Linked DNA regions of Rhodohalobacter sp. SW132. The protein of the gene in region 2 interacts with the protein of the main gene of each other region in a pairwise test. Links are inferred from orthologs where the notes say so. Each region holds a gene or a part of one and is shown on either strand. Other genes may lie near its edges. The genes, in order: lpdA and DYD21_RS09820.

What was found.
Region 1: the proteins of DYD21_RS09820 (region 2) and lpdA interact in binary tests that used the Escherichia coli proteins (3 or more experiments, as listed by UniProt). The link is inferred for Rhodohalobacter sp. SW132 from one-to-one orthologs.

Annotation. Positions count from the first base shown.
Region 1 is NZ_QUOK01000001.1:495,245-504,537, reverse strand. The notes cover bases 3,691-6,516. They hold lpdA (dihydrolipoyl dehydrogenase), read left to right. Parts: upstream 3,691-4,305; coding sequence 4,306-5,727; downstream 5,728-6,516. Other genes in these bases: DYD21_RS02165 (energy transducer TonB), read left to right, coding at 6,234-6,516; DYD21_RS02175 (mechanosensitive ion channel family protein), read left to right, coding at 3,691-4,166. In the rest of the region: ispE (4-(cytidine 5'-diphospho)-2-C-methyl-D-erythritol kinase), read left to right, coding at 1-608; DYD21_RS02180 (glycogen/starch/alpha-glucan phosphorylase), read left to right, coding at 712-3,171; more of DYD21_RS02175, read left to right, coding at 3,258-3,690; more of DYD21_RS02165, read left to right, coding at 6,517-6,929; lipoyl(octanoyl) transferase LipB, read left to right, coding at 7,041-7,784; lipA (lipoyl synthase), read left to right, coding at 7,895-8,776; glycerol-3-phosphate 1-O-acyltransferase PlsY, read left to right, coding at 8,927-9,293. UniProt on the Escherichia coli protein: Lipoamide dehydrogenase is a component of the glycine cleavage system as well as of the alpha-ketoacid dehydrogenase complexes.
Region 2 is NZ_QUOK01000004.1:172,224-181,698, forward strand. What follows is about bases 3,531-6,538. They hold DYD21_RS09820 (ATP-dependent helicase), read left to right. Parts: upstream 3,531-3,892; coding sequence 3,893-6,184; downstream 6,185-6,538. Other genes in these bases: DYD21_RS09825 (DUF5723 family protein), read left to right, coding at 6,332-6,538. Outside these bases: DYD21_RS09800 (DUF4168 domain-containing protein), read left to right, coding at 1-307; DYD21_RS09805 (PIG-L deacetylase family protein), read right to left, coding at 402-1,112; DYD21_RS09810 (SDR family NAD(P)-dependent oxidoreductase), read right to left, coding at 1,173-1,925; DYD21_RS09815 (glycerate kinase), read left to right, coding at 2,102-3,415; more of DYD21_RS09825, read left to right, coding at 6,539-7,852; lon (endopeptidase La), read left to right, coding at 7,997-9,475. UniProt on the Escherichia coli protein: A helicase with DNA-dependent ATPase activity. Unwinds DNA duplexes with 3'-5' polarity. Translocates on single-stranded DNA with 3'-5' polarity. Initiates unwinding more efficiently from a nicked substrate than double-stranded DNA.

The DNA.
Region 1 (9,293 bases), on a different replicon or contig from region 2:
TATCGAAGCAGATTCCCGCCGGGGCAGGATTGGGCGGCGGAAGCAGTAACGCGGCGCTGACCTTCAGGATGCTCAATAAAATGGAAGATGCCGGATTATCGGATGATGAAATTGTAGATCTTTGCAGAGATCTCGGCGCAGACATTCCATTTTTTGTATACGGAAAAACAGGTATTGGCAGCGGGATTGGTCAGGATATTGATTTTGCGGATATTCAGCCCGACGCCTGGATCGTAACGGTATTTCCCGGATTTGAAAGTTCAACGGCAGAAGCGTACCGGCACTGTGCTCCCAATCCCGACCCCGGATTTTCGCTGAAAGGCGTTCTTTTGGAAGAGCCGCTGGAAGAGTGGCAGTACTTGCTGCAGAACGACCTGGAACAGGCGGTGATACCGCAGCACGAAATGGTTGGGAACATCAAAGATCAGCTGCTCGATTTTGGTGCAGATTATGCAGCCATGAGCGGTAGCGGTTCTACAGTTTTTGGCATTTTTGACCAAGATTTTGTTGCAATTAATGCCTATGAATCGTTTCATGAACTGGGTTTGGCGAGTAAACTGACCCGCCCTAAGTTTCAGCCCGATTATGGAATTTATGTTAAAGAGTAGCCAAAAACCTGCAGGCCGGTATAAGCCTGTTTATTAATTGGATGGCAGATAAAGTTTAAAAGAATACATCACACAAACCGAATAGTTTTAGGATTTTCAAATTATGGCAAAAAAAACGAAGAGTAACATACGTAGCGGAATGGATGCGGATTCTTTCAGAGAAGATATCAAGCAGCATCTGAGGTACACACTGGCCAAAGACGAATTTTCAACGACAGGATGGGATAATTATCGGAGCGTGGTGCTCAGCGTGATGGACCGTCTGCACGACCGATGGATTGAAACTCAGCAGAGCTACTACAAACAGGATAAAAAAAGGGTTTATTACCTTTCCATGGAGTACCTGATCGGCCGGCTTCTGGATAACATGCTGGTGAACCTGGGTATGCAGGATGAAGCTGCCGAGGCAATGGAAGAGATGGGCCTCGATTATGATAAGGTCCGTAATGCTGAATGGGATGCGGGTCTCGGAAATGGCGGCCTGGGAAGGCTGGCGGCCTGTTTCCTGGATTCGATGGCAACGCTCGGCATTCCAGCTATCGGCTACGGAATTCGATACGACTACGGGATTTTTTATCAGTCGATCGAGAATGGATTCCAGATTGAAAAGCCTGACCTTTGGCTGCAATACGGAAATCCGTGGGATGTTGTCCGCCCAAAAATTCAGTATACCGTTCCTTTCTATGGCGATTCGGTAGCTTATCAGAACGAAAACGGGAATGTTCGATTCAAACTTGAGAATACGCACCCCGTGAAAGCTGTGGCTTACGATACGCCCGTTCCAGGCTTTAAAAACAATGTGGTGAATAACCTGCGCCTCTGGAAAGCGGAATCATCCTCATCAATCGACCTGAAGAGCTTTAACCAGGGTCAGTATATCGATGCTGTCCGGGATACACAGCTGAATGAAAATATTTCGAGGGTGCTCTACCCGAACGATAAAATGTTTGTGGGGCAGGAGCTCCGGCTGAAGCAGGAGTTTTTCCTGGTTTCCGCTTCTATGAATGATATCCTCCGCCGGTTCAAAAAAACGGAAGATGACTGGACGAAACTTCCTGAAAAGGTTGCCATTCAGTGTAACGATACCCATCCAAACCTGGCAATCCCGGAATTGATGCGCATTCTGATTGATGAAGAGGGCCTCGACTGGGATAAAGCGTGGGATATCACCGTAAAAACCATGGCGTACACTAATCACACGCTCATGCCCGAAGCGCTTGAGAAATGGCCCGTATCACTGATGAGAAATCTCCTGCCGCGTCACCTTCAAATTATTTATGAGATCAACCGAAGATTTTTGCAGAAAGTAAGTGCCGATATTGGTGATGACCGCGGCAAGATCAGCCGGCTCTCTATCGTGGGCGAAGGCGAGGATCCTGTGGTGCACATGGCATCACTTGGAATCGTCGGATCACACAAAATTAACGGTGTGGCCGCCCTACACAGTGACCTGATTAAGAAAACACTCTTCCGGGATTTTCACGATATCTACCCGGAACGGTTTACAAACAAGACGAACGGAATTACACCCCGGCGCTGGTTGCGGCAGTGTAACCGTGAACTGGCCGATCTGATTACTGGTGAAATCGGCGAGGGTTGGGTAACCGATCTCGATCAGCTTAAAAAAATCGAGAAGTTTGCAGATGACAAATCGTTCATGAAAAAGTTTGTTCAGATTAAACAGAACAACAAGCAGCGTATGGCCGATTACATCGAAGATAAGCGGGATGTGAAAATCAATACGGAATCCATGTTCGATATCCAGATTAAGCGGATTCACGAATACAAACGTCAGCTTATGCTTACGCTCTATGCGATCACACAGTACAACCGGATAAAGGAAAATTCCGATGGAGATTTCGTTCCGCGGACCATTTTGGTGGCTGGAAAAGCTGCTCCCGGGTATACGCTCGCTAAGTTGTTTATCAAGCTTATGAACGATGTTGGAGAGAAGATCAACAACGATCCTGATGTGGGCGATAAACTCAAATTTCTCTTTCTGGAGAACTACAGCGTAACACTGGCCGAGAAAATGATTCCTGCCGCAAACCTTTCGGAGCAGATTTCAACGGCCGGGAAGGAAGCATCCGGAACCGGGAATATGAAATTTGCCCTCAACGGAGCGCTCACAATCGGTACACTCGATGGCGCCAATGTTGAAATTAAAGAAGAGGTGGGCGATGAAAACATCTTTATTTTCGGAAATACCGTGGATGATGTAGACACTCTCCGCCGCGAAGGGTATAACCCGTGGGATTATTACAACTCCAACTCCGAACTGAAGAAAGCGATTGACCAGATTCGCGATGGATTCTTTAATTCCGATAAAGAACTTTTCCAGCCGATCATTGAGTCTCTGCTCGAAAAAGGGGATTACTTCCTGGTTCTGGCAGATTTCGAAGCGTATGTTAAGGAGCAGGGGGAAGTGGATGAACTCTTTAAAGATCAGAAAGAGTGGAACCGCAAAGCACTGCTTAACACGGCACGTGTTGGTAAATTTTCATCCGACAGAACCATCCGCGATTATGCTGAAGAGATCTGGGATGTGAAAGTTGATCGATAATTGGCACAAAACGTGCGGTGACTTTTCACTGAACAATAGCAGAATTATCTCCGGTCATCACGGCCGGAGTTTTTTAATATCAGACCATGGAATTGAATGAATTTCTGACGGCGTTGCAGGATTTCCTGAATATGCGCCTATTTGAGCTGCAGGAAACGCCGGTCACCATTATGTCGATGGTGATATTCCTGGTATTTCTGATATTTTTTCTGTTCCTGGGAGCATTCGTCAGAAAAGTACTGCACGGCAAAGTGCTCGATCGGTTTGAGATCGATCCGGGCCTTCAATATACGCTGGCCAGGGTTTCACAATACCTGATCGTTACCATTGGTGTGCTGATCTCTTTCCAGTTCGTTGGGATTGATCTGACCGGCCTCGCCGTTATTTTCGGGCTTCTGTCTGTGGGTATCGGTTTTGGCCTGCAAAATATCACGGCAAACTTTATTTCTGGTTTGATTGTGATGTTTGAGCGGCCGATCAGTGTTGGAGATCGTGTGGATGTTGCAGGAATTGAAGGTGATGTAACGGAGATCAACATTCGATCAACAAAAATCCGCACGCTCAATAATGTGTCGATTATCGTGCCGAATACGGAGTTTGTATCGAATAACGTAATCAACTACTCCCACGGCGAGCCTACTTTCAGGCTCGATATCAACGTGGGTGTATCATATTCGTCTGATCTGGAAATTGTTTTGAAAGCGCTGAATGAGGTAGCTGAGGAACATCCGCGGGTGATGAAAATCCCCGCGCACCAGGTGCATCTGATTGAATTTGGAGATTCTTCCTGGGATATGCAGCTTCGGGCCTGGATCTCGAATGTGAAAGACCGGTATATTTTAAGGAACGAGCTTCACCAGGCGATTGTGAAAAAGTTTGATGAACTGGATATCGAAATTCCATTTCCCCAGCGCGATCTTCATGTACGATCGTCCGTAGCCCTTCCGGTGGACTCAAAAAAGCGGGACGAGCATCCGCAGAAGGGAGCCAAATAAACGGTTGTTCTAATCACCCTGCAGATTTACTTATCTGATGTAAATCTCTTATTTTGAAAGACTAAATCAGAAAATCACGCAGACAAACAGCAACGAATGTCTGCCAATCGTAAACCAACTATTATAAATCACCGAACCGATGGCTAAAGAATTTGACGTTTGTGTAATTGGAACCGGGCCCGGCGGCTATGTAGCAGCAATACGCGCCTCCCAGCTTGGATTTAAAACCGCTGTTGTAGAGAAACGATCACTGGGCGGCGTTTGCCTCAATATTGGCTGTATTCCCACCAAAGCACTGCTGCGATCCGCTGAGGTTTTTGAATCGATCACCCACGCCTCCGACTACGGTGTGGATGTGAAAGATTTTTCAGTGAATTTTGATGGAATGATCAAAAGAAGCCGAAAAGTTGCCGACAAGATGAGTAAAGGCGTTCAGTTTCTTATGAAGGCGAACAACATCGAAGTTCTGAGAGGAACCGGCGTGTTTAAATCAGCCAAAGAACTTGCGGTGCAGGATGATAAAGGAAAAGAGAATGAGACGATAAAAGCAAAACATTTTATTATCGCAACCGGAGCCCGGCCGCGGCAGCTTCCAAACCTGGAGATTGACGGTAAGCTGATCATCGATTCAGAAAAAGCGATGCAGCTCGAAAAACAGCCGAAGAAATTACTGGTTATCGGTGCCGGTGCCATCGGAGTTGAGTTTGCCTATTTCTATAACTCTATCGGCACGGAAGTAACGCTTGTAGAGCTGCAGAAAACACTTGTACCTGTAGAAGACCAGGATGTTGGCAAAGAGCTGGGCAAGATTTACAAGAAAAAAGGTGTGAATATCTTTACCGAAAGCACTGTTGAGAAAGTTGAGAAGAAAGGGAAAGGAGCGAAGGTTACGATTAAGACTAAAAATGGCAAAGAAGAGATCGAAGTGGATGTTGTTCTCTCAGCCGTAGGAGTTACCGGAAATGTGGAGGATATCGGGCTGGAAGAAGCCGGTGTTGAGCACGAGAAAGGTGCTATTAAAGTTGATAAATCCACTTACAAAACTTCTGCAGATAATATTTACGCAATTGGCGATGTAATCGGTGCGCCGTGGCTGGCACACAAAGCATCACATGAAGCGACTGTTCTTGTTGAACAGCTTGCTGGTGAAAACCCGCACCCGATTAAGTATGATAACATTCCTGGTTGTACCTATTGTGAGCCGCAAGTCGCATCTGTTGGATATACTGAACAACAGGCAAAAGACGAGGGATACGATATTATGGTTGGAAAATTTCCATTTTCAGCCAGCGGTAAAGCTGCAGGCCTTGGCCATGAAGAAGGCTTTGTGAAAGTCGTTTTTGATAAGAAGTATGGCGAATGGCTTGGCTGCCACATGATCGGTTCACACGTTACAGAACTGATCGCAGAAGCAGTGGTTGCGCGGGATCTCGAGACCACCGGGCACGAAATCATTAGCGCAGTGCATCCTCACCCCACGATGAGCGAAGCGGTAATGGAAGCTGTAGCTGAAGCGTATGGCGAAGGAGTACATCTTGGTTCAAAGCCGAAGAAGAAATAATCAACCGATTTACATAGCGGATGAATTGTGAAAAAAGGCGGGTGAAAACCTGCCTTTTTTGTGTCCGGCTGCATTGAAATTCTATAAAATTGAGAGGGCAATCAAACCACTCATCCCCCTTAATAAAGAAGCTGTGCTCTCACAATGGAAAATCAATCCACCTCTTTTTTTACAGATTCTCGCTGATAAGTCCTGAATAAAAAGAATACTATCTGCTACAATCAGAGAAACTTTGCGCGAATAAATATATGGCAGAAATACACTTCATCCATTCTCGTTAGCAGACTCAACGTTTTAGATTGTAGTGCACTGGCTAATATTATAAAATGTATATTGCCATATTAAAAAACGGCTGCAAGATTCTATTCTGCACTTTTTTTATCTGATGATAAAGCGCTTTTCCAATTCTATCCTGCACCAAAAAACATATCTCCTTCATAATTTTATTATAGCTTTCTAATAAAGAAAACACCGAGATAAAAGGAGACGGTGACGGGAGGTTAACTATGAAAAAAGAAACAAAAAATAACGAAATCAGATTCACTAATCAGAGAAGACCGGAAGTAGATCTCCGGAGGTATTACACGATTTTTTTACAAATTGGATTGATACTTTCGTTAGCGATTTTGATTGGACTCACAAAAATTACGATCAAGCCATCAGGCCAGCAGGATATTGTTTTTCACGAGCAGGAAATTATTGAGATGGAGGAGATTATACAGACCCGGCAGCAGGAGAGGGTACCACCCCCACCGCGGCCGCCGGTTCCGGTTGCAGTGCCCAACGATGTGATTATTGATGATGTGGAAATCATGATCGATTCAGAGCTGAATCTCTTTAGTGACGGACATCTACCACCACCACCGCCCCCACAACGTGAAGATGCGGATGAACCGGAAGAGGATTTCTTCGTTTTCGTCGAGGATATGCCGCAGCTGAAAGGCGGTGTTTCCGCACTGCAGCAGGAAGTCCGCTATCCCGAACTTGCAGCTCGTGCGAACATTCAGGGGCGGGTCATTGTGCAGTTTATCATCAACGAGAAGGGTGAAGTAGAAAACCCCCAGGTCATTCGGGGAATCGGAGGAGGTTGTGATGAAGAAGCCCTTCGGGTTATAAGAAATGCGCAATTTACGCCGGGGATGCAGCGCGGCCGACCGGTTCGGGTTCAATATACCATGCCGATTACCTTTACACTTCGCTGATAAATACCTGGCAATCAGCCCGGTAAGATCGTTCACCTTTAACACTGCCCGTTGAGCTTTGACGGGCAGTGTGCGTATGGGCATTATGCTTCCTTTTCCTTATCTTCAGGCATGAGTAAATCGGTAGAAATATTCGATATCGGCAGAATACCATATCGTGAAGCCTGGGATCTGCAGCGCCGCCTGCAAAAGCAACTGATCGATCAAAAACTACGGTTCAGAGCTGCACCTGAGGAGGGAAAACCAGTCTCCGATTCCCTTCTGTTTGTAGAACACCCCCACGTGTACACGCTTGGGAAAAGCGGCGATGCGGGCCACCTATTGAAAAGTGCCGCTGAACTGAATGAGATTGAAGCAGAATTTATAGAAAACGACCGGGGCGGAGATATTACCTATCACGGACCGGGACAGATTGTCGGCTACCCGATTTTGGACCTGGACAGACATTTTACGGATGTGCACAAATATCTGCGCTACCTGGAAGAGGTTATCATAAAAACCTGCAGTGATTTTGGTATTAAAGCGGGAAGAATTGATGGTTTGACCGGAGTGTGGGTAGGTCAGCAAAAAATTTGTGCAATGGGAATTCGTTGCTCGCGCTGGGTTACCATGCATGGTTTCGCTCTGAATGTATCCACGGATCTTAGTTACTTTGATCACATCGTACCGTGCGGCATATCAGACAAGAAAGTTTCCGGGTTATCCGAGTTAGCCGGTCGGTCGTTGGATATAACCGAAGTAAAAGAGCGAATTGCAGTTCACTTTGCCAATCAATTTGGTGCACATGCCGTTTCCGGAAAGACACTCTCCGATCTCAAACAGAAACTATCAGGTTCGGTGGCTGTAAGCGGGTAATATGTTCAACTCGGATAATCAGTCGGCACGGTTGGGTAACACCTTTCCAAAATTCACACTATCTTCAGGTAGAAAGAATATCATTCTGATCAAATTTTAAAAGAAGCGTAATGATTAAAGAATTAAACGTATTAGAAGATTCCACACCCGGGCAGAGACGTCCGGACTGGCTCCGTGTAAAACTTCCATCCGGAGAGAAGTTTAAAGAAGTTTCCGATACCATCAGGAAGAACAATCTGAATACCGTTTGTTCTGAGGCCCGCTGCCCGAATATGGGCGAATGCTGGGGTGCCGGAACGGCTACGTTTATGATTCTGGGTGATATATGCACCCGTTCGTGCGCTTTCTGTGCCATTAAAACCGGGCGTCCGGTGCAGGGTCTCGACTGGGATGAGCCGCGGCGTGTGGCTGATGCCGCATCAAAAATGAAACTGAAACATGTGGTGCTTACCTCTGTAAACCGCGATGAGAGAAAAGATGGCGGTGCACCGATATTTGCAGAGTGTCATAAAGTGCTTCGCGAAATGATTGAGGGAGTAACCATAGAATCACTGATTCCCGATTTCAGAGGTGCGTGGGATGACGCACTACAAATCGTGATTGATACTCCGCCTGACGTTTTGAGTCACAATCTCGAGACCGTTCCCCGCCTTTACCGATCCGTGCGGCCTCAGGCGAAATATGAGCGTTCTCTGGAGCTTCTGCAGCGCTGTAAGGACCAGGGGTTGCGGACAAAAACCGGGATTATGGTAGGTTTGGGTGAAACCCGAGAAGAAGTTATTGAACTGATGCAGGATTGTGTGGATCACAATGTGGATGTGCTTACGATCGGCCAATACATGCAGCCAACCAAAATGCATCATCCGGTAGTGGAGTGGGTGCATCCCAACCAGTTTGCCGAATATAAAGAGATCGGCGAAAATCTTGGTCTTGAACACGTAGAGAGCGGGCCGCTCGTTCGATCATCCTATCACGCAGAACGACACGTTTAGGCAGTTGTTTAAAATTTCACAAATAAGAACCGACATTTAGGTGTCGGTTTTTTTGTTTTGAAATGAGTCGGTATGTAAAACTTATCTCTCGATTCATTCGGCAATTTCTTATAATGTAGTTGAATTGAAATCTATTTGGAATCGCTTTCAATGATATCACTACTTACTGTTATTGTTATCAGCTACCTGATCGGGGCTATTCCCAGCTCGCTCTGGTACGGTAAATTTGTCCGGAATGTGGACATTCGCGAACACGGTAGCGGAAATGCCGGTGCTACAAACACATTCAGAATTCTTGGCTGGAAGGCAGGAACCCTCGTGCTGCTCTTTGATTTTGGAAAAGGACTCTTCTGCACCCTTTTTGTGAGCCAGCTGGCGTTTCATGTGGGAAGCGGGCCATTAGTACTTTATGAGAATTGGGACATAAACTCAATGGTGTTGATTCTCAGTGGGGTTTTTGCTGTTATTGGGCACATGTTTCCGGTGTATGCAAATTTCAGCGGGGGCAAGGGTGCTG
Region 2 (9,475 bases):
AGTTTACAATCAGATTGCCGAGAGCCGACACATGGGACAGTCCGATGAAGATTTAAATGTCAGTTCTGAGGACATGGAGAAATATGAGCGCGCTTCTGAAGGAATCGCTGCGGTAGAACTCGAAGTTGAAGAAGAGATGGAAGAAAGGATAGAAAACCACGACATGTCATTAGATCGATTCCGTGAGATTAACGTTGCACTGCAGCAAGATCCTGAACTTCAGCAGCGAATTCAGCAAATCATGCAAGAACAACAAGGCATGCAGCAACCTGGTATGCAACAGGAGCCCCAGGGCGACCAGTACTAAATTCTGATCTAAATGAAATCAACAAATCCCGAAAGATTCATTTCTCTCGGGATTTTTTTATGTCTTACAACCGGCTAACTAATACGAAGTTGAATCAGCTCTCCATTTTATCTGTAATGCTGTCTAATCTTTCAGTAAGCTGTTCGCCAAATACCTCAAATGGCACTTCTTTTGTAACCACATCCTTCACACCGCTTTTTTCGATGATCTCCTGGTACGTTTCGTAGCAATCAAGCGCATCAAAAAAAGCCTGCATATCTTCATGACTACATTTCTCTACATAAGCGATTTCCTCATCTGATGACGCTTCCAGCCGGAATTTACCCTTCGTATCTACCTCACCCATCCGGGTAAAAAATGCCAGTCTTTTCGGGTAACTGCTTCCCTGTCGTTTCAATCGGCAAAACACACTTTTTACCACGGCATGGCTCACCAGGTGGTCATGGAATCCGCTTACCCCATGCACCGCGTATGTGATAATTACATCCGGTTTCAGTTTATGAATATGGTCTTCTATGACCATTTCGATTTCATACGGATCCAAATGTTTTAGTTCATTATCAGGCAGATCAAGTACGGTCATCCCGGAAAGACCCAGCGTTTTTTCAACACATTGCATTTCCTTAAAACGGATCTCCCCCATCTCCTCTTTACTGACGCCCAGCCTGTGCCGCTGTTTGGTCGCCTCTCCTTTGGTAAGTGTAAGAAGATAAACTTCATGACCCTGACGAAGCTGTGCGCTCATCGCCGGTGCAGGGCCAAAGGATTCATCATCGGGATGTGGAAAAATGTAGAGTATTTTCATTTGAGGATACCTATTCAATTAGAATTACAAATTGTGGGATGGATCAATTTTTCAGGTGATTCAGATCATGTACGAACCGCCATTTATATGAAATGTCTGTCCGGATGCATGCGGAATGGAACCTTCTGCCAGGAAAGCCACGAGTTTGGCAACTTCATCCGGCTGAGTGATCTCATCAAAAGCTGACCCTGCCGTAACATGATCTTTCCCAAGGAGGTTCACGGCATCTTTCGCCATATCCGTTTCGATAAATCCGGGAGCTACAGAGTAGGCAACCACTCCCCGCTTGCTGTAATCCCGGGCGATGCTTTTTGTGAGCCCGACGAGCCCCGCTTTGGATGCAGCATAAGCCGCATATTCCTGCGTATCGCCGCGATAGGATGCGCGGGATGCAATATTGATGATCGACGCTCCAGAAGTTTGAGAATTCGGTTTCGTATGAAAGTTCAGGAACCATTTACACAACAATGCCGGAGCTTTCAGGTTGATATTCATCGTTTGGTCCCAAACCTCAAGCCAATGATCATCCGGCCCGGCGTGATCCGCATCCACAAAAATTCCGGCATTATTGATTAAAACATCGGGCTTCTCCTGATCAAGGATCTGAAGTATTTCCTCTTTTAAACGGCTTAAATCAGACAGGTCCAGGTGGATTCCTTTAAACCGGGATTGTTTCTTCAACACATCAGGGAAATCCGATTTCCGGGCAGTGCCTATAACCTTCCACCCTTTTCGGAGGCACTCCCTGGCGATTTCAAGTCCGATTCCACGTGAGCATCCGGTTAAAAAAACAGATCGATTGTGTTCTGCCATTATCTTTTTGCCGAAACATAATCAGCTATTCACCATCAAACAATTCATTTTTGTTATTCACCGGTACAATTTAAACAATGGATATAAAGCGATGGAACTCCTACTTTAGATAGTCGAAATGTAACATCACAAAAAATTGTTCTCAGGATAAAGGGTTTATTTACAACAGGTTAAATATGATTGAGAAGGCTAAAAAATATTTTACTGAAACACTTCAGCACGTATCACCGCTGTCTGTGATACCAAACGAAGTAGAATGGAAACCGGAAGAACGCACGCTATCGGTTCAAGACAAAACATTCTCTTTAAAGGATGATCAGCCGGTTTACCTGATCGGTTTTGGAAAAGCTTCCGTTTCCATGGCCATTGCAGTTGAAAAGATTTTAGGTGACCGTATTACGGATGGAATTGTTATCTCCCCAAATGAGTGGAATGAGAGAAACAGGTTCCAGGTATTCAAAGGTTCGCACCCGCTGCCGGATTACGACAGCCTCTCCTCCTCCCTCGAATTAGTACGGTTTATGCAATCGCTGCCGGATAACGCACTTGTTTTGAATCTTGTATCAGGCGGTACGTCATCGCTGTTTTGTATTCCGGCCGGAGATCTTGAAATTGAAGAGATCAACGAAATATATTCACTTTTGATAGGATCCGGCGCTTCCATCCATGAAATCAACACGGTTCGAAAAGTATTCTCACAAGTGAAGGGCGGACAAATTCTGAAATGGCTCAACCGTACCACTCTGATCGATCTGATGATATCAGATATCACGGATGATGAAATCAGCATGATTGGCAGCGGGCCCTCCGTTGCTCAGCCAATCTCGGCAACTTCTGCTTTCCAGGTTTTAAAAAAGTACGGCTTGTATCAGAAAATCCCGCACACTGCACGTCAGCTCCTCGCCGTAGAGATGGATGCGGAAGTGATTGACAAACATTACAGGAAAACGGAAGATTTCAGCCGGCATCACTCTTTTATCATCGCATCCGCAACCCAGATGGCACAAAAATGTGCCGAAATAATCAAGGCAGATGGATATGACGTACACCTGGAAAAGAGCGCGTGGTCAGGGGCGATTGAAGAGTTTGAGCATCACATCTTCACAAAAGTTAAACAGCTGAACGATCAGGATAGAAAACCTGCTGCTCTGATTACCTTTGGTGAGCCCACCGTAGAAGTGACAGGAAGCGGGCTGGGTGGTAGAAACCAGGAGCTGGCACTGCGTATGGCACTTAAATTGAGCTCCTTTGAAAATGATATCAGTTTTTTGAGTGCCGGAACCGATGGAATTGACGGACCGACAGACGCCGCTGGTGCGGTAGTGACCAACAAGACCATAAAAGAGGCAAAAAAAGAAGGTCTCGATCCCGAAGAATATCTGCGCGAAAACGATAGTTACCACTTTTTTGAAAAAGCCGGCGGTCATCTGAAGCCAGGTCCAACCGGAAACAATCTGATGGATCTGCAAATCACATTGATTGAGAATTAGGATGAAAAGAGTGTTTTAATAGTATAGCTGCCTAAAATATTATTCAGGTCGAATACATCATCTCTTTACCAACTATTGGAACAGATCTGATCACATTATCAAAATCGATGCCAACTCTGTTTTTCGCGGATTTTCGCTGAGTATATCACTGAGTTTCGCTGAATCAACCTGAATGAATAGACTACAAAAAACTATGAGAAAATTAGTTTCAGAAATTTTGATGGATAAATTTACCAGGTTCATTTACAAAATTAAGTACTCCCAGCCCTTCTGACTCATCCCGTCCCTCACTAACGCGCCCTGGCGTGACTTTTCAGAGAGGGGAGCTTCGTAATGAAACTTTTTTGCATTTAGAATTTAACAGAACCCAAATTTGTTATCGTATTTTTTCTGCAAACTGATTCCATAGGTTGTTTGATTAATTTGTAACTTTGGAAGCTGAACCAAAGAGCGAATCGCAGAGCCCCAACGAATTTCATGAAACAGTTTTCCCTGCAGCCAGACCCAAATCATCAGCCGCCCACACCCGTCGATTTTCTCAAGGGATTAAATAAGCAACAGAAAAAAGCTGTTACTCACACCAGCGGTCCTCTTTTGATTATAGCCGGTGCCGGCAGTGGAAAAACCAGGGTACTCACGTTCCGGATTGCGTACCTGCTGCAGCAGCATAAAGCTCTGCCCCAGGAGATCCTTGCATTGACGTTTACCAATAAAGCGGCTCGTGAAATGCAGAATCGTATCAAAGCATTAATCGGGGATCGGGCGAAGAAACTCTGGATGGGAACGTTTCACTCTATCTTCTCAAAAATTTTACGGTTTGAAGCGGAGAAAATCGGATTCGATTCCAATTTTTCGATTTATGATACATCGGATTCGGAATCAGCTATTAAGCTAATTCTTGGTGAACTCAACTACGATCCGCGCGAGATTCGTCCGCGTACGATTCAGCGAAAAATCAGTGATGCGAAAAATCAGCTTATCACACCAAACGCCTACAAAACGCGGTTTGTGCAAAGCACGCTTGATGATATCACTGCCCGGGTGTTTGAGGTTTATGATGTTCGTCTGCGTCAGGCCAACGCGATGGATTTCGACGATCTGCTGATCAAGCCAATTGAACTTTTTGAGCAACATCCCGATGTGCTCGACACCTACCAGGATCGTTTTAAGTACATCCTGATTGATGAGTACCAGGATACCAATCATGCGCAGTATAAAATGACGAAGATGCTCGCCAGCAAATATGAAAATATCTGTGTGGTGGGCGATGATGCCCAGAGTATCTATTCCTTTCGCGGGGCCGATATTTCCAATATCCTGAACTTTAAGAGCGATTACGAAAACGCGGAACAGGTTCCCCTGGAGCAGAATTACCGCTCAACCAAATATATTCTGCAATGCGCTGATTCGATCATTAAAAATAATGATAAACAGCTGGATAAAACGCTCTGGACAGAAAATGATGATGGAAATCCCATCACCGTCCTGGAGAATTTCGATGAACGGGATGAGGCAAATCGCGTGGTGCAGCACATTCAGAATTTAAAAATGCGTGAAGGCCACTCGAATAACGATTTCGCCATTTTGTATCGAACGAACTATCAAAGCAGGGTATTTGAAGAGGCATTTCGAAGAAAAGGTATCGCGTATCAGCTTGTTGGCGGTTTGTCATTTTATCAGCGAAAGGAAATCAAAGATGTCCTGGCGTATCTCACTCTGCTGGTCAATCCGGATGATGAACAGGCTTTACTGAGAATAATCAACGAACCGAGCCGTGGAATTGGAAAGAAAACGCTGAATGACCTGCTGAAAAAATCGAGGGATCAAAAACGATCGGTTTGGTCCATCATTCAAAATGTGGAAGGTTCTGACCTTTACAAGCCGGCTATATCAAAAATCAAGCAGTTTGTGGCGATGATTCACACGCTTCGAAATGATCTGGAAGCCGGCGCATCCCTGCTCGATACAACCAAAAAAATGCTTGAAGCAAGCGGCTATGTGAAAGCCCTGATTGAAGAAAACAGCGCAAAAGCACTCACGCGCCGAGATAATATACTGGAACTGCAAAACGCCATCTCTTATTACGAACGACATAATAAAAAACCTACGCTCAGCTCTTTTTTGCAGGAAATCAGCCTCATCACCGATTCTGATAAATATGATGAAGATAAACCTGCGGTAACCATGATGACGGTTCACGGTTCGAAGGGACTGGAATTTCCGGTGGTGTTTATAGTAGGACTTGAGGAGAATTTATTCCCAATGGGCGGGCGTGACGGTGAGGAGGCAGACTTTGAAGAGGAACGGCGCCTTTTTTATGTGGCCATTACCCGTGCTGAAGAACAACTGTTTTTCAGCTATTCAAAAATGCGGTATCGTTTCGGGGAAGAGAACCGCCAGATGCGCTCACGTTTTCTGGATGAGGTGGATCCCGGTGTGGTCCGGACTGAAACTGGTGCAACAATCCGGCAAAACAGGGAGCGTTTCAGCGCTGAAAAATCGACACCAAAAAACAATGATACCGAAGTTGAGTACGACTGGAAAGAGCCGATAAAGACCAAAAAGCCATCCAGCAGCGGCTTTGAAATTGAAACTACTTATGATAATGATCCTTTTCAGGCCGGCACTACAGTTATGCACCCGGCCTTCGGTCCCGGTAAAATTTTACAGCGAACAGGATCAGGTAAAGATTCAAAAGTTGTTGTATTTTTTAAACAGAGAGGGCAAAAAACGCTTATGTTGCGTGCCGCCCGGCTTCAGGTTTTATAATTTTTTTATAAAAGAGAAAAATATCAGCGGCTTTTCATGCTGAGTGACTAAATATTCTGCCGTTTATAGAGTTTCTATGAAACAATATTACCCGGCAGTCAGTTAATACACCGCTATTCGTAATTATTTTCTGAACAGATTAAATCGTTGAATAAAGCAGCTACATTACTTATCGCTGTCTGTTTTTTTGTGATTCCACTCACAACAGATGCACAAATTTCATACAACCCCGTGAGCATGGGATTGGGCGGCGGCGGAACGTCGTACATCACCGGTTATGATGCGCTTTTTATCAACCCGGCTAATATTCAGCTCCGGGAGAAAAATTACCGTCTTCAGTTTTCATTTGCAGAAAGCGGGGCTTATATCGATACGCCTCTGCGCATTCGCAATGCCGGTAAGAGGTTCGATACGTACACAAACCTTTTCAACCCTCCAGGCTATAGCGAATATTTGCTTTCAGATGGAGACAGAGAAACCCTTTTAAGCAGGCATTACCCTGCCGGCCGGTTAGACCGACAGTTCAGGTCAGCTACCTCGATTAACTGGTTTGGAATAAAATGGTTCAGAGATGAGCGGAGTTATGCATTCAGCGTCAGAACCCGTCAAAGCAGCCGCTTTACTGTGGGCCGCGGCTGGTATGATGTGAACCCCGTTGAAACAAATGATGGTTTTGAAATCGACCGCACGTTATCCCACAGTTTCCAGACGCTCCATGAAATTTCGTTCGGTTACAGTGAATCATTCAGCTTTTTGAGCGGGCTTTTTCCCCGCATCTCCAGGTTTAATATTGGTATCGCTCCAAAAATTGTGATATCGGGGGCGTCGTACTCCACACGTTATGCTGATTCATACACACAAAGCGACGCACAAAGCCCGTGGGTTCGGGAATCTTCCTACAGTTTTGAAAGTACCGGAACATTTAGCGAACAGGCTCAGCAGCTGGCTACCGGTTTCAATCCCGTTGTGGCTGGTGAAACTCAATTTGGCACTTCGGATCTCACACGACCTGCCGGCATCGGCGCCGCTCTTGATCTTGGCATAACCTATATCTTTACCTTCGGGGATGACCTGTCGCTAATCAGAAGAGGTGAAGAAGCCACTGAAAAATCTCTGCGCCTGAGCTTATCCGTTACCGACCTGGGGATGATCCACCACTTTGATGACCCGTTCCGGTCAGAACTCTCCACATCAACTTCAGAAACCGATGATCCGGGTTCACTTTCAAATTACTCTTATTCAGGCGCTGTTCTTCAGGATTTTCAGTTCCTCGCTGCAGATGGCATTCATCCGCTGCAGGAAGCCGGTATACAAAACAGGGGTTCCTATCAATCCATGCTGCCGACATCCATTCAATCGGGGGTTCTGTTTCAGATCAACAGGATAAAATTAATGGGTGATTTCAGCCTTGGACTCAACGATAACGCTTTCCAATCCACAAAATTCAAAAGTTTTATCGGTGCAGAAGTACGTCCTTTTTCATTTCTTCCACTTCGTGCCGGCACTCGCCTGGCTACGGAATTACCTGGCTATTATAGTTTTGGTGCAGGGCTCGAAACCACCTATTTTGATGTGAACGCTGCTGTGCAATTTCGAAGCACAGCCGCAGGGCCTACGCTTGAACCGGTCGCTGCATCAGCTGTTGCTATAAAATTTTATATTCCATAACTGCATTCTGCCCAACTGTCAGCTTCTTTTATTTATATCACAATTTGGCAGAACCCGCAGACAACTTATGACGTTATGAAGGCAAGCCTTTTTTTGGCTCTCTGTTTGCAGACACTATGAAAAATTTCCTAACGAATATTCTATATGTTTGATCAACGATTTAAAATTGAAGCTTCTTTCGACGAACAAAATGATGGGTTCGATGACTTTGAACAAGCCATCCCCCTGATGAGTGAAGAAGAAGAAAAACGTTTAACGGAATCTGAAATTCCGGATAATCTGCCCATTCTGCCTCTGAAAAATACCGTTCTTTTTCCAGGTGTTGTGGTCCCCATTACCGTAGGCCGGGATCGCTCACTGGAGTTGGTAAAAGAGGCGTACGAAAATGACAAAATCATTGGTGTGGTAGCACAGAAGGATGAATCGGTGGAAAATCCCACCAAAGATGACCTTTACAAAATGGGTACAGTCGCCCAGATTCTAAAGCTCATTAAAATGCCCGATGGTAGTAAAAGTATTGTCATTCAGGGTAAGAGCATCTTTGAAGTGCTTAAAGTCACGCAGGAACAACCATTTTTCCGTGCTGATGTAGAGGCTTTCAAACAGGAGATGGACCTCTCAGGGCTGGAGCTTGATGCTTCCATCCGATCCATTAAAGAGACGGCAAGTAAAATTGTTAATCTTTCCCCAAATATTCCTTCTGAGGCCTCGATTGCCATCAACAACATTTCGAGCCCGTCCTTTTTACTGAACTTTATCTCCTCAAATCTGCAGGTAGATCTTGCCGCAAAACAGGAGATTCTTGAAGTTAGAAAATTCTCAGACCGGCTGGAAACAGTAATGGAACACCTGAACAAGGAACTCCAGGTACTGAACTTAAGTGAAGAGATCCGCACGAAGGTGAAGTCTGACATTGATGATCAGCAGCGTGATTTTTACCTGCGCCAGCAGATGAAAGCGATCCAGGAAGCGCTCGGTGAAGATAGTGAGCAGCAGGATATCATCACTCTCAGAAAACGACTGAACGAGAAAAAGGGGCTGACCGATGATGCCAAACAAACGGTTGAAAAGGAACTTCAGCGTCTTGAAATGACGCCGAGTTCATCACCAAACTACGGTATCATTCATAGCTACGTGGAGTGGATTCTGGATCTGCCGTGGGGTGAAACATCGAAAGATAAACTTGACCTGAAACGCGCCCGAAATATTCTGGATGAAGATCACTACGGGCTGGAAAAGGTGAAAAAGAGAATCGTTGAATATCTTGCTGTCCTGAAATTAAAAAAGGATATGAAAGCTCCGATTCTATGTTTCTACGGCCCTCCGGGAGTTGGAAAAACCTCGCTTGGAAAATCAATTGCACGCTCGCTGAACCGTGAATTTGAGCGATTCAGCCTGGGTGGCATTCATGATGAAGCAGAAATTCGCGGCCACAGGAGAACGTATATCGGCGCACTGCCGGGACGAATTCTCCGATCCATGAAAAAAGCCGGCACCGGAAACCCGGTAATGATGCTCGATGAGATCGATAAAGTGGGTAGTGATTTCCGCGGCGATCCTACTTCAGCCCTGCTGGAAGTTCTCGACCCTGAACAGAACAACGGCTTTATCGATAATTATCTT